One region of the Mesorhizobium sp. AD1-1 genome, then DNA from elsewhere that is predicted to be linked to it. Evidence: predicted binding sites of a transcription regulator. Region 1 holds the regulator's gene; each other region holds the start of a gene.
What was found. Region 1 encodes LexA, which represses DNA repair genes until DNA is damaged. Its sites were predicted from a motif close to TGTTCNNNNTGTGTTCNG; they were not measured.
Positions count from the first base shown of each region.

Region 1 (5,090 bases):
ACCGGGGCGTGGCCTTCCTGCTGGTGCCGGTCTGCCTTGCGATCGGAGCGATCGGCTATTTTTCGCTGACGGCTGAACCCGACTTTGCGAGACCTGTCGCGGTTGTCATCCTGACGGGGATCTGTGCGCTGGTCTCGCGCTCATGGCCAAAGACCCATCTGTGTTTCATGGCGGCACTTTTGTGCGCCCTAGGACTGCTTGCTGCCAAGGTCGAGACGTGGCGTGCGGGCACACAAATGTTGGGCTCGGAAATCTCGACGCAGGTGACCGGCCGCGTCGTCTCGCTCGACCGGATGGAAACTGGCCGTATCCGGCTGACCATCGACGTGACATCGACCGCAAGACCGAAACTGCGCTATGCGCCGGAACGGGTACGGCTTTCGGCACGCAAGATCCCGGCTGACGTGACCGCAGGCTCGCTCATCACTGGATATGCCAAGCTTTTGCCGCCGACCGGGCCGGTGCGACCGGACAGCTATGATTTCTCCTTCGACAGCTATTTTGCCGGCATTGGTGGCAGCGGATTCTTTCTCGGCAATCCAAAGCTTGTCGTCAGCGATGATGGCGACATGCCGCTGTCGGCCCGAATTTCCTCCAGCGTGGAAAATGCCCGTGAAGGCATCGCCGACCATATCAGGGCGAGCGTCGGCGGCGCCGAAGGCGAGATCGCCGCGGCGCTGATCGTCGGCGTGCGCGCCGGCATTCCCGACGACATCAATGAGGCGATGCGACGTACCGGCATCTACCACATCATCTCCATTTCGGGGCTGCATATGGCTCTGGTCGCCGGCACCATCATGGGGTTGCTGCGCGGCGCCTTCGCCTTGTTTCCCGATCTTTCCGCGCGTCGCCCGGTCAAGAAGTATGCCGCTGCCGCCGCACTGTTCTCGATCGCAGCCTACCTCGTCATCTCAGGTATCGTCGTCGCCGCCGAGCGCAGCTTCATCATGCTGGCAGTGATGCTGATTGCAGTTCTGTTCGATCGAGCAGCACTCACCATGCGCAATCTGGCGATCTCGGCGATCGCCGTCATCGTGGTGTCGCCGCATGAGGTGGTCGGCCCGAGTTTTCAGATGTCGTTCGCCGCGACTGCGGCTCTGGTCGGCGCTTATGCCGGCTGGGCGGATCACCGCGCGGGAAAAGCAAGACCGCCGCCGCCGAAGCGATCCTTGCCCGGGTTCCTGACACGAAAATTCCTGCTGGCGGCAATTGGTCTGGCCATGACCTCGATCATCGCCGGCAGCGCCACGACGCTGTTTGCCATCTGGCATTTTCAGCGTGTGTCGCCGCTCAGCCTGTTCGCCAATCTCGCGGTTATGCCGATCGTCACCGTCGTCATGTTCCTGGCCGTCGCCAGCGCGCTGCTGATGCCTTTCGGATTGGATTGGCCAGCTCTCTACCTGATGGGCAAGGGCCTGACGATGATGATCGCCATATCGGGCTGGATCTCCGAGCGTTCGCCTGTCGATGGGGTCGGGTTGATTTCGCAGCAGTCGGTCCTGCTGGTGGCCATTGCCCTGGTCATCGCGACGATGGCGACGACATGGCTGCGGCTCGCGGCTCTGCCATTCGCGTTGGCAGGCTTGCTGACCGTCTCGGATACGCGCACGCCCGATGTGCTGATCTCGGAAGACGCCCGGCTGGTGGCGTTGCCGATCGGTGGCGGTGAGCTTGCCGTCAGCCGGCAACGGCCGAACGAATTCACCGTCGACAACTGGAAACGCGCGCTGACATCGGAAACCATCGTCGTTCCGGAAGTGTTCGACAACAGCGATGGGCAATTCGACGTCGCGGATGCCGTTGAGCTACCGCCGGGATCGCCGTTCTATTGCTCCTCAGGCGTTTGCGTGGCCAGGCACATGTCCGGTGCGATCATTGCCTATGTCGAGGACCGCAAGGACACCTGGAAAGCCTGCGGCTTCGCCGAGCTGATCGTCGTCAACGACGCCACCGCCTATGACGCCTGTCACAACCCGCTGGTTCTCGTCATCACCAAGCGGCAACTGGCTCGCAAAGGCAGTGCCGCGGTCTTCTTCGATCGCCAATCGGCGACCACGCCGGCGACGATCAGCTTCGCGGTGGACAGCCCATATCGGCCCTGGCACACGCAACGCAGATACTCTCGCGAGGCGAGGGGGCTGGCACCCTTCAAGAAACCCGAGAAGCCAGTGGTCAACCCACAGCCGTCTCAGTAGCGACGGATCAGGCCGACGAGCTTGCCTTGCACCTTGACCCTGTCCGGCCCGAAAATCCGTGTCTCATAGGCTGGATTGGCGGCTTCGAGGGCAATCGAGGCGCCCTTGCGGCGGAACCGCTTCAGCGTCGCTTCCTCTTCATCGACCAGCGCCACGATGATCTCGCCGGGGCTGGCCGTGTCGGCGTTACGGATGATAACGGTGTCGCCGTCGAAGATGCCGGCCTCGATCATCGAATCGCCCTTGACCTCCAGTGCATAGTGCGCGCCGCCCATGATCATGTCCGGCGGCACCGAAATCGAATGCGTCTGATGTTGGATGGCATCGATCGGCACGCCGGCGGCGATGCGACCCATGACCGGGATCGAAACGGCAGAGACCGCATCGTCGTCATTGCCGGGCGAAGGCATCCGCGAAGGCGCCGGCTTGATCTGCCGGCCAAGAGCACCACCCTGACCAAGACTGCCCTGGATGACGCTTGGCGAAAACTTCTTTGCCGCATTGAGGCCTGGCGCGATGGAGTCCGGCAGCCGCAGCACTTCCAGCGCGCGGGCCCGATTGGGCAGCCGGCGGATAAAGCCGCGCTCCTCAAGGGCCGTGATCAGCCGATGAATCCCGGATTTGGAGGCAAGGTCGAGCGCCTCCTTCATCTCGTCGAAGGATGGCGGAATGCCGCTCTCCTTCAGGCGTTCATGGATGAACATCAGCAGTTCATGTTGCTTGCGTGTCAGCATGGCGGCCCCCAGGTTCCCTGAAACCAGAATCGAAAAACAAACCCAGAACAAACACTATCTGTTCCAGTTGTGTTCTGCAACCGTTTAAAGTTTAATGAATTTGTTAAGGCTGCTGAAATTATTTGGCGCTTGCCAGCGGGTTACGATCGACGGGCGCCACCTTCGGCAATGCGCCTGCTCACATTGAAATTGTTATGGTTAATGACCTGTGGCTTATCCCCTACCAAAGCTTGGCATTATCTGTCGATCGACCTCGACAAGGAGCGATTGCAACCTTCGGGACGTTCGTTGGCCGTGAACGAAACGGAGCCAAAACGCCAACGTCAGTTGGGCATTTTGGCTGGAAATTCAGCTCTCCGTCATTTGCCAGGCAGTGAGGGCAGCGACGGCGGATCGCCGGGATCGGTGCGTCAGGTAACGGCTTCCTTGACGGCGAAACGCTGGTCCTTCCATGCACCCGTGCGCAGAATGTCTTCCAGAACCTCAACCGCCAGCCACACATCCTTGTAGCTGACATAGAGCGGCGTGAAGCCGAAACGGATGGTCGACGGTGCGCGGAAGTCACCGATCACCCCGCGCTCGATCAGCGCCCGCATGATTTGATAGCCATGGTCGTGAAGGAACGACACCTGGCTGCCGCGCCTGGTCGCGTCGCGGGTAGTCTCCAGCGCGAGACCGTAGGCGCCGCACTTGGCTTCGACGAGCTGGATGAACAGTTCTGTCTGCGCGACGCTCTTCTTTCGCAATGCCGCCATGTCGACGTCGCTCCAGATGGCAAGCGCGCCTTTGAGCGCCCGCATCGACAGGACCGGTTGCGTACCGCACAGAAAACGGCGGATGCCGGCGCCGGCAACATAACCCCGTTCGAAGGCAAAGGGCCGCGCATGGCCCCACCAGCCGCTGAGCGGCTGGCTGATATCGCCGTGGTGGCGCTGTGCGGCATAGATGAAGGCCGGCGCGCCCGGACCGCCGTTGAGGTACTTGTACGTGCAGCCGACAGCGAAATCGGCATTTGCCTGATCGAGCTCGACGGGCAGGGCGCCGGCGGTGTGGCAGAGATCCCAGACGATCAGCGCTCCGGCCGCATGAGCCCTGCGCGTCAGCGCCGCCATGTCGCGCAGTTCACCCGATTTGTAATTGACGTGGTTGACCAGCACCACCGCGACGTTTTCGTCGATTAGCTCTTCGATGGTCGGCGCGTCGACGCCCGCGAGGCGCAGCAGGACGCCATCCCGGGTCGAGGCCACGCCTTCGGCGATGTACAGGTCGGTGGGAAAACTGTCACCTTCGGCGACGATGGCTGACCGGCCGGGCCGCATCTCCATCGCTGCGTGCAGCACCTTGTAGATGTTGGTCGATGTCGTGTCGCAGACGACGGTCTGGCCGGCCGCGGCTCCTATCAGGCGTCCGAGCTGGTCACCGAGTTCGATCGGCATCTCGAACCATCCGGCCGTGTTCCAGGCTCGGATAAGATCTCGGGCCCATTCCTGCGTCGCCGCCTGCTGCAGCTCGCCGAAAACGGCATGAGATGCTGCCCCCAGTGAATTGCCGTCGAGATAGATCACCCCCTCCGGCAGAATGAAACGGTCGCGCATGGCCCGCAGCGGATCCGTGGCATCCATCGCTTCGACTGCGGCGAGATCAGGAATTCCACTCATGGTCAGTCCCCGGTTGTTCGCGAAGGGTTCCCGCCACAGAGCGTCCCTTCAGTGAGCCTGTTCTCATTTCGATGATGTCAGAGCCGGGTGCGGACCGTCCACAGCTCCGGAAACAGCACGACCTCGAGCATTTTCTTCAGATACGAAGCACCCGACGTGCCGCCGGTGCCGCGCTTCAGACCGATGATGCGCTCCACCGTGGTGACGTGGTTGAAGCGCCAGCGGCGGAAATAATCCTCGAAGTCGACCAGCTTCTCGGCCAGTTCGTAGAACATCCAGTAGCGCTGCGGATCGCGGTAGATAGTCTGCCAGGCGACCAGGACCTCTTCATTCTCGGTTCGCGTCTCACGCCAGTCCGTGCGCCTGGCATCGGCACCGATGTCGAATCCGTTGCGCGCCAAAAGCAGCAGCGCTTCGTCGTAGAGCGATGGCTCGGCCAGAATGGCTTCCAGCTTTCCGCTGAGGTCAGGCCGATGCTTGTGAGGGCCGAGCATGGCCAGGTT
Region 1 is NZ_JAIUGP010000003.1:45,593-50,682, reverse strand. It holds gene LB519_RS06880 (ComEC/Rec2 family competence protein) at 1-2,195, shown strand, start outside; gene lexA (transcriptional repressor LexA) at 2,189-2,929, opposite strand; gene kynU (kynureninase) at 3,340-4,587, opposite strand; gene kynA (tryptophan 2,3-dioxygenase) at 4,665-5,090, opposite strand, start outside.

Region 2 (5,090 bases), on a different contig from region 1:
CGCTTTCGAAGTTCTCGGCACGCGTGTGGCTATAGCCGAAACGCCCGTAATAGGTGGGGTCGCCCAGCACCACGGCCAGCGTCTCACCACCATCCTTGAGGCGGATATGCGCCTCGCGGATCAGCGCGCCGCCAATGCCGCTGCCATGGAACGAGGGCTCCACCGCCAGCGGCGCCAGCGCTACGGCCGCGAAGGTCTTGCCGCCATTCTGGACGAACAGCCGCGAAAACAGGATATGGCCGACCACCTGGCCGTCCTCTTCCGCAACCAGCTCGGCAACCGCGTCGCCGCCGGTCACCAGCGCGTCGACCAGACCGGCCTCCGCCTGCTGGCCGAAAGCGTGTTCCTCGACGAGGCGGATGGCCTCGCGATCCCGCGGCGTTGCCGCGCGTATCGACATCATGCTCATGAGAATTTCAGTCCTTTTTCGATCTTGGCCCCGCGCAGGAATTCCGACGCGGCAGCGGGCTTTCCGCCCGCCCGTTGAACTTCGACCAGCCTGATCGCGCCTGCCCCGCAGGCGACCGTCAGCCGGTCATCGAGAATTCCTCCCGACTCGCCCAAATCTTCCGAAGGCGACAGGCCTTGCGACAGCGTCGAGCGAAGCAGTTTCAGCCGCTCCTGGCGGCCGCCAATTCCTATCTCCGACCAGGCGCCTGGAAAGGGCGACAGGCCACGAATATGATTGTGGACCTCACTTGCCGAGCGAGTCCAGTCCACGCGAGTCTCGGATTTATCGATTTTCTTGGCGTAGGTCACCCCATCCACAGCTTGTGTGGTGAATGTCAGGGTGTTCCCTTCCAACCGCGCCAGCGCTTCCACCATCAAGGCAGCACCGACACTCATCAACCGATCATGCAGATCGCCGGCTGTCATATCGGGTTCGATGGCGCACTTTTCAACCAGCCCGACCGGACCGGTGTCCAGGCCCTCTTCCATGCGCATCACCATCATGCCGCTTTCCAGGTCACCGGCCATGATGGCGCGCTGGATGGGGGCGGCGCCGCGCCAGCGCGGCAGAAGCGACGCATGGCCGTTGACGCAGCCGAGCCGGGTTGCCTCTAGAACCGCCTTCGGCAGCAGCAAGCCATAGGCGACGACCACCGCCACATCGGCCTGCAAGGCGCGAAAAGCGGCCTGTTCGGCCTCGCCTTTGAGCGAAACCGGCGTCCGCACCTCGATGCCCAGTCGCTCCGCCTCGCGCTGCACCGGCGACAGCGTCAGCTCCAGCCCGCGTCGTCCGGCAGCGCGCGGCGGCTGGGTATAGACGACTGATATCTCATGGCCAGCCTCGGCGATCGCGCGCAAGGTCGGCACCGAAAACTCCGGCGTACCCATGAAGATGACGCGAAGGGGCATTTTTTCTTCTGGTATCCTGTCTTCTTGCTCGCGCAGTGTGCCGGCTCAGGCATCCGCTTCAAACGGGTTTACGAGCTTCAGGTCAAGGCCGTCGAAGTCGCGGGACGACCGTCGCGCTATCTTTCCGCTTCGATCTTCTCCATGATTTCCGCGTATTCATCGCCAATTGCGCTTTCAGATACGAAAGCCGAGCGAATTGCAGCCCACGCCGAGAGGCTCGACTCCTCTCGGGCCGGCCTCTCCGCAACTATGCCTTTGCGCAGAAGGCCGATGGCCTTGTCCGAGACGCTCTGGCCGACCTCGCGCGCCGCCAGTTCGATCTCGCGCTTCAAAGGCTCAGGAATGTCCCTGATCAGCATGTCGACCGTCGGCATCTCCATTTGGTGGCAATCCTGCCGACAATAGGCCTGGAGGGGACTCCCGTACCTTATCCCGCGAGCTTGCCCGGCGCCTTGTCCCTGGCGAGCTTCTTGAATTTCTTTACCACCATGTCGCGCTTCAGCTTCGAGATGTGATCGATGAACAGGACGCCATTGAGGTGGTCGATCTCGTGTTGCAGGCAGGTCGCCATCAACCCCTCGGCCTCTATCTCCTGCAATTTGCCGTCGCGGTCGAGATATTTGACCCGCACGGCGGCGGGGCGTTCGACCTCGGCGTAATAATCCGGGATCGACAGGCAGCCTTCCTCATAGACGGAGCGCGCGTCGGCGCTCTCCAGGATTTCCGGATTGATGAAGACATGCGGCGCCGGCGTCTCGTCTTCCTTGGCGAGATCGATCACCAGCAAGCGCAGCGGCTCGCCGATCTGGATTGCCGCCAGCCCGATGCCCGGCGCATCATACATGGTCGCCAGCATGTCGTCGGCTAATTTGCGCAAAGGCGCGTCGACACGCTCTACGGGCTTGGAAACCTGGCGCAGGATGGGGTCGGGAAGGATGATGAGCGGCTTGATCGGCATGGCGTTCCACCTAAGACCTCCAGCGAAACGCGTCAACCGGTTGGCATCAGGCGCGTTCACGTTTTGATCTGTGCTATCGCGGCGAATCGTCTATGCTGTCCACATGAATGATTTGAGCACCATCCTTTCGGAGCCTGTCGCCCGGCTTGGCGCCACAACGATCACGCTCGGCCATGCGCTGGCCTTCGGCGTTTTGCTGTTTCTGGCCCTGTTCGTGGCGCTGGTCATTGCGTTGTGGCGGTCGGCCAAGGCGCGCGCCGTGGCGGCCGCGGAAGCCGCCGATCATGCCCGCGATGCGGAAGTGCGGATGGCCGGCATTCTGCAAAGCCAGGCCGAAATGCAGGGCCGCATGGGCGCCATTGCGGAAGTGTTCGGCGCACGGCAGGCGGAGCTGACGCAATCGATCGGCCAGCGCCTCGACGCCATGACCGGCCGGCTCGGTCAGACCATGACCGAGCAGACCAAATCCACGCATGAGAGCCTGGCCAAATTGCAGGAACGGCTGGCGATCATCGACGTCGCGCAAGGCAACATCCAGTCGCTCGCCGGCCAGGTCGTGCAATTGCAGGCGATCCTCTCGAACAAGCAGACGCGCGGCGCGTTCGGCCAGTCGCGCATGGAGGCGATCGTTGCCGACGGCCTGCCGCACGGTGCCTATGAGTTCCAGGCGACGCTGTCGAACGGCAGCCGGCCCGACTGCCTGGTGAAGATGCCGAACGGCGCGCCGTCGCTGGCCATCGATGCAAAATTTCCGCTGGAAGCCTGGAACGCCATCCGCGCCGCCGATGGCGCCGATCTGCAGAAGGCAGCTTCGCAGGCCTTCCGCCGCGACATCGAGATCCATGTCCGCGATATCTCGGAAAAATACCTGATCCAGGGCGAGACGCAGGACACTGCCTTCATGTTCGTGCCGTCGGAATCGGTGTTCGCCGAGATCCACGAGAATTTCGAGGCGATCGTGCACAAGGCGCACCGTGCGCGCGTCGTCATCGTCTCGCCGTCGCTGCTGATGCTGTCGATCCAGGTCATCCAGGCGATCCTCAAGGATGCCCGCATGCGCGAACAGGCGCACCTGATCCAGGGCGAGGTCATCCGGCTGATGGAGGATGTTGCGCGTGTCGATGAGCGGGTGCGCAAGCTGCAGGTGCATTTCGGCCAGTCGGCCAAGGACATCGACGACATACTGGTTTCGACGTCGAAGGTCACCAAGCGCGGCCAGAAGATCGAGGCGCTGGAATTCGGCGCGCAGCCCGACGGCGATGCCGCCGTAGACGCCGCGTCACGGGGTCCCGCCGCCAAGGTCGATACCGGCGCGCGCGTTGCCGATTCGAAAACCGGGCAGCTCAGGCTGAGGGTCGTCGAAGGCGACGATTGAGGCGCGGTGCCGGACCGGCGCTACTGCTCCTCCAACGTGGTCATGCCCTGAAATTCAGGCAGCCAGTGCAGCGCCGAGCGGTGCCATTTCTGCTGTGTCGGGATCAAATCCTGGCGCTGCCGCGCGGTCCCCACGCGAATTCCATAGACCTTCGGACCATCTCCGACAGACGTGGCGTAAAGATGCGAACCGCAGTCGGCGCAAAAGGCCTGGGTGCGCTTGGCGCCGCTCGCCACGATCTTGATGTAGATTTTCGGCGTGCCCTTGGTGATGCGATAGTTGCTTTCCGGCGCCGGAACCGTAAGGCGAAAAGCCGTGCCGGTCAGTTGCTGGCAATCCGTGCAGTGGCAGATCGTGGTCTTTTCCGGATCGACCTCCGCCTCGTAGGTGATGGCGCCACAATGACAGCCGCCGTCTATTCTCATCTTCGTTCCTCCAAAGCCCCTTCAATCTAGCGGCGCAAGGCCGTGAGGCAATGGCACGGTTTTAGTCCAGGGCAGGATCGGATGCGGAATCGATCAGCCTGCGCCGCTGCTCCCAGGTGCCTGACGTCTGCGGCTTGACGAACAGCCGTGTGATCTCCGGCATTTCCTTCTTCAACTGCGCCTCCAGGCGCTCGACGCAAGCTTCGATCTCGGGCGCCGTCAATTGGTCCTCGAACTCGATGCTGAGCCCGGCGACGATCTCTGTCGGCCCCATATGAACGGTCAGGACGCCGTTCGCCCGCTGCACCGCCGGATCCTGCTGGGCGATCGCCAGCACTTTCATCTGCACCTCGGGCGACGCCGGCTCGCCGATCAGCAGGCCCTTGCTTTCGCGGGCCAGGAAGATCGCGGTTGCGCCAAGGATCAGCCCGATGCCGATAGAGGCGGCGCCGTCGAGCTCCGGCATCTCCAGCAGTTCCGCCGCCAATATGCCGGCGAAAGCGACGATCAGGCCGAGAAGTGCCGCACTGTCCTCGAACAGCACGGTGTAGACGCTCGGATCCTTGCTCGACTGCACGGCCTGCAGCCAGCCTTGCCTGCCCTTCTGCCGGCGAAACTCCTTCAGCGCCACCCACCACGAACTGCCTTCAAACAGGAAGGAAAGGCCCAGAACAATATAGTTGACCTTGGCGTTGGCGGCCGGCTCCGGCGCCATGATATGGACCACGCCTTCGTAGAACGACACGCCGGCGCCCAGCGCGAAGACGAGGAGCGCGACGATGAAGCTCCAGAAGTAGAGTTCGCGGCCGTGGCCGAGCGGATGCGTGCGATCGGCCGGGCGAGCGGCGCGGTGCATGCCGTAGAGCAGCAGGCCGCCATTGCCGGTATCGACCAGCGAATGGACGCCCTCCGACAGCATCGCCGAACTGCCGGTAAAGGCGGCGGCGGCGAACTTGGTCAGCGCGATGGCGAG
Region 2 is NZ_JAIUGP010000009.1:163,317-168,406, forward strand. It holds gene LB519_RS18455 (GNAT family N-acetyltransferase) at 1-409, opposite strand, end outside; gene fmt (methionyl-tRNA formyltransferase) at 406-1,359, opposite strand; gene LB519_RS18465 (hypothetical protein) at 1,476-1,739, opposite strand; gene def (peptide deformylase) at 1,787-2,317, opposite strand; gene LB519_RS18475 (DNA recombination protein RmuC) at 2,421-3,692, shown strand; gene LB519_RS18480 (GFA family protein) at 3,713-4,117, opposite strand; gene LB519_RS18485 (cation diffusion facilitator family transporter) at 4,179-5,090, opposite strand, start outside.
Region 2: the regulator LexA is predicted to act here: its motif matches at 2,371-2,388, upstream of LB519_RS18475 (DNA recombination protein RmuC).

Region 3 (5,090 bases), on a different contig from region 1:
GCGCACACGGTCGAACAGATAACAAGCGGAAGTGTCATCCGGCCGCGCGGCCGCTATGAGGGCGTGCTGGTGTAAGGTCGCAAGAACGCCAGGCGCTCAGGACATCGTGTCGAGCTTGCGCTGCATGGCCGCGATCTGGTCCTTCAGTTCCTGAAGATCGTCGGGCTTGTCAGGCGTTTCCTTCCTGGCCGGCTCGGGCGACGTCGCAGCGGCTGGCGTGGAGCCCGCAGGCGGGAACGGCGTGAACAGCCGCATCGCATTCTGGAACATTTCCATGTTGCGGCGTGTCTGTTCCTCCAGCGCCTTGATCGGCGTGGTGATCTTCATCATGTCGAGCGGCGACTTGCCGAGCGCCCCCTTCATCTGCTCGCGAAAACGCTCCTGCTCCTTGGAAAAGGCAAGCATCGACTGTTCGAGGAAGCTCGGGACGATCATCTGCATCTGGTCACCGTAATAAGCGATGAGCTGGCGCAGGAACGGGATCGGCAGCATGTTCTGCCCGTCCTTGTTCTCCAGTTCGAAGATGATCTGGGTCAGCACCGGATGCGTGATGTCGTCGCCGGTCTTGGCGTCCTGGACGGTGAACTCCTCGCCCTTCTTGACCATCTCGGCGAGGTCCTCGAGCGTCACATAGGTGCTGGTGCCGGTGTTGTAGAGGCGGCGATTGGCGTATTTCTTGATGATGATCGGATCGTCTTTAGCGGCCATCTACATCCTCCCGGGGACACCGGCGCGCCTCTGAGTAAGCCGCCGATAACGATTGTGCCTTTTTTGAGGATATGCGCAAAAGCCTCACAATTCCAAGCAGTTTGTGCAGTGCGGGATCACTAAATGCTGCATGGCAGGTAAAATATGCTGCGCAGCAATGGACGAATGGCCGCCATGGCGAGGCATGGCCTGCTTGCGGCGCATGGGCGCCATGCCCATTTCCGGTTTGACTTGGGGTTGGGAAAGGGCAAGAAAAGTCCCCAACGACAGAGCAACACCCTTGAAGTCTGGAGAAGAAAATGTCCGCTTCCATCGTCATTGCCAGTGCGGCGCGCACGCCGGTCGGCTCCTTCAACGGCGCTTTCGCCGCCACCCCGGCGCATGAGCTCGGCGCCGTCGTCATCACGGAATTGCTGTCGCGTGCCGGCGTCGAACCAGGCGAGGTCGACGAGGTCATCCTCGGCCAGGTGCTGACCGCCGCGCAAGGCCAGAACCCGGCCCGCCAGGCATCGATCAATGCCGGCCTGCCCAAGGAAACCACCGCCTGGGGCCTCAATCAGGTTTGCGGCTCGGGCCTGCGCGCCATCGCGCTCGGCATGCAGCAGATCGCCATCGGCGATGCCAAGGTGATCGTCGCCGGAGGCCAGGAATCGATGTCGCTTTCGACGCATGCCCAGCACCTGCGCGCCGGCGTCAAGATGGGCGACTTCAAGCTGATCGACACCATGATCAAGGACGGGCTGTGGGACGCCTTCAACGGTTACCACATGGGCAACACAGCCGAAAACGTCGCGCGTCAGTTCCAGATCACCCGCGAAGACCAGGACCAGTTCGCGCTCGCCTCGCAAAACAAGGCCGAGGCCGCGCAGAAGGCCGGCAAGTTCAAGGACGAGATCGTCGCCGTCACCATCAAGGGCAAGAAGGGCGACACCATCGTCGACCAGGACGAATACATCCGCCACGGCGCCACGATCGACGCCATGACCAAGCTGAAACCGGCTTTCGACAAGGACGGCACGGTGACCGCCGCCAACGCCTCCGGCATCAATGACGGCGCCGCCGGCGCGCTGCTGATGAGCGAAGCGGAAGCGGTGAGGCGCGGCATCACCCCGCTGGCGCGCATCGTGTCCTGGGCAACCGCCGGCGTCGATCCGCAGATCATGGGCACCGGACCCATTCCCGCCTCGCGCAAGGCCTTGGAAAAGGCCGGCTGGTCGGTCGGCGATCTCGACCTGGTCGAGGCCAACGAAGCCTTTGCGGCGCAGGCCTGCGCCGTCAACAAGGACATGGGCTGGGATCCCTCGATCGTCAACGTCAATGGCGGCGCCATCGCCATCGGCCATCCGATCGGTGCGTCCGGCGCTCGCGTCTTCAACACGCTGGTCTTCGAAATGCGCCGGCGCGGCGCCAAGAAGGGTCTCGCTACCCTGTGCATCGGCGGCGGCATGGGCGTCGCCATGTGTGTCGAAGCACTCTGAAGAAAGTCACTAAACGGGCGGCGTGCATGCATGTCGCCCAAAAGTGCGCAGCGGTTTTGGGAACACCGACATGCATAAAACCAAACAGCTGAAGCGCATCGCCTGAACCTACTTCAGCGCGACGCGCTTTAGCCGCCCGTTCTGTATCCAGTGCCTGCCAAGCCCGACAACAGGGCGATATCAAAAAAGGGGAAATGCATGACCAAGGTAGCAATCGTCACAGGCGGATCGCGCGGCATCGGCGCGGCGATCTCGATCGCATTGAAGACCGTCGGCTATTCGGTTGCGGCGAACTATGCCGGCAATGATGCCGCAGCGGCGAAATTCAAGGCTGAGACCGGCATTCCGGTCTACAAATGGTCGGTCGCCGACTATGATGCCTGCGCCGCCGGCATCAAGCAGGTCGAGGCCGATCTCGGCCCGGTCTCGGTGCTGGTCAACAATGCCGGCATCACCCGCGACGCCATGTTCCACAAGATCACGCGCGAGCAGTGGAAAGAGGTCATCGACACCAACCTGTCCGGCGTCTTCAACATGACGCATCCGCTGTGGAGCGGGATGCGCGACCGCAAGTTCGGCCGCATCATCACCATCTCCTCGATCAACGGCCAGAAGGGCCAGGCCGGCCAGGTTAACTATTCCGCCGCCAAGGCCGGCGATATCGGTTTCAGCAAGGCTCTCGCCCAAGAGGGGGCGCGCGCCGGCATCACGGTCAACGTCATCTGTCCCGGCTATATCGCCACCGAGATGGTCAAGGCGATCGACGAGAAGGTGCTCAACGAGCGCATCATTCCCCAGATTCCTGTCGGCCGCCTCGGTGAGCCCGAGGAAATCGCGCGCTGCGTCGTCTTCCTCGCATCCGAAGATGCCGGCTTCATCACCGGCTCGACCATTACGGCCAATGGCGGCCAGTATTTCGCCTGACGACGGCGATGTAGGCGCAGAGATCGACGGGCCGGCGCGCCGGCCCGTTTTCGTTGGCGCCATGGTCCTTCGAAGTGACAGCACGGCTGCTGACCCAATCCGGCACGCAGAGGTTAACAGCGGCCCGGCCGGCCTGTGCGAAACCTGCTTCCAAGCCTGTGGATTCTCGGTGGATAAGCTGTTCACAACACAAGATATTGGGGTGAACAAAACGGGAAAATTCCGCTATCGCTGATTCGTCGCCGATTCGTTCCGGCTTTGAGCTGAACGTTAACGACGACAGCCGGAATCGCCTGCTAGTTGCTTAACGCGGATTAAGAAAGATCAACAATTTCATAACCTTGGTCGAGGCATGCCAAGCCACTGTGATCGTTTATCGACAAAGGTTAATGGCAATGCCCTCTTAGCACGAAACGGGCCAGTTCAGCGATTCAGCATGTGGTGCGTGTCGTGGTCGCGAAATCCACATATAGCCGTGAACAAAAGCTGAATCTGCAGGAGTCACTGATTCGTCGCCGATTCGTTCCAGACTCGTTCTATCCGTTAATCCGCATCTGATTGAGAGCTTGACAGAACCACCTTCTAGCCGCCGACGGAACATTCCGCTTTCGCTTCGCGCCCGAAATCCCTATGTGTCGCCTGTCATACGCGCCCATTTGAGGCACGCTCCCGACAACCAGAGGCCAGAAGCCTTATCTCCAGGTCCCGGAAGCCTTATTCTAGGTTGATGAACATCCAGCCCAAACACACTGAGCCGCTGATCCTGTCGGGCCGCGACGTGACCGCCGTGCTCGGGCCGACCAACACCGGCAAGACCCATCTCGCCATCGAGCGCATGGTGGCGCATGAGAGTGGAATCATCGGCCTGCCGCTCAGGCTTCTGGCGCGCGAGGTCTACGCCCGCGTCTGCGAAAAGGTCGGCGCCCACAAGGTTGCGCTGATTACCGGCGAGGAAAAGATCCAGCCACCGGGCGCCAAATATTCGGTCTGCACCGTCGAGGCCATGCCGCGCGAGACCGACGCCGCCTTCGTCGCCATCGACGAGGTGCAGCTCGCCGGCGACCTCGAGCGCGGCCACATCTTCACCGATCGCATCCTGCACCTGCGCGGCCGCCAGGAAACGCTGCTGCTGGGCGCCGCCACCATGCAAAGTATCCTGCAGCGCCTGCTGAGGGGTGTCTCGGTGGTGACGCGGCCGAGGCTGTCGCATCTTGCCTATGCCGGCTCCAAGAAGCTGACCCGCCTGCCGCGGCGCACGGCGATCGTCGCCTTTTCCGCCGACGAGGTCTACGCCATCGCCGAGTTGATCCGCCGCCAGCAGGGCGGTGCCGCCGTCGTGCTCGGCGCGCTCTCGCCGCGCACCCGCAACGCCCAGGTGGCGCTGTTCCAGTCCGGCGATGTCGACTACCTCATCGCCACCGATGCCATCGGCATGGGTCTCAACCTCGATCTCGACCACGTCGCCTTCGCCCAGAATCGCAAGTTCGACGGCTTCCAGTACCGCAATCTGACGGCGGCCGAGCTTGGCCAGATCGCCGGCCGCGCCGGCCGGCATCTGCGCGACGGCACGTTCGGTGTCACCGGCCAGGTCGACCCGCTGGACGAGGATCTGATCAAGAAGATCGAAGGCCACGACTTCGACCCGGTGAAGGTGCTGCAATGGCGCACCGCACATTTCGACTTTGCCAGCCTCAACGCGCTGAAGCGCTCGATCGAAACCAACGCCCCGGTCGAGGGACTGACACGGGCATTGCCTGCCGTCGATGCACAGGCGCTCGAGCATCTGTCGCGCGACGAGGACATCCGCGCACTCACCACCAATGCCAAGCGCGTGGCGCTGCTGTGGGAAGCCTGCGCGCTGCCCGACTACCGCAGGATCGCGCCGGCCCAACATGCCGACCTCATTGCCTCGATCTACACGGACCTCGCACGCCACGGCCATGTCGACGAGAATTACATGGCCGAGCAGGTGCGCCGCGC
Region 3 is NZ_JAIUGP010000002.1:21,406-26,495, forward strand. It holds gene LB519_RS03590 (citrate synthase) at 1-75, shown strand, start outside; gene phaR (polyhydroxyalkanoate synthesis repressor PhaR) at 97-708, opposite strand; gene LB519_RS03600 (acetyl-CoA C-acetyltransferase) at 1,008-2,186, shown strand; gene phbB (acetoacetyl-CoA reductase) at 2,385-3,110, shown strand; gene LB519_RS03610 (helicase-related protein) at 3,838-5,090, shown strand, end outside.
Region 3: the regulator LexA is predicted to act here: its motif matches at 3,632-3,649, upstream of LB519_RS03610 (helicase-related protein).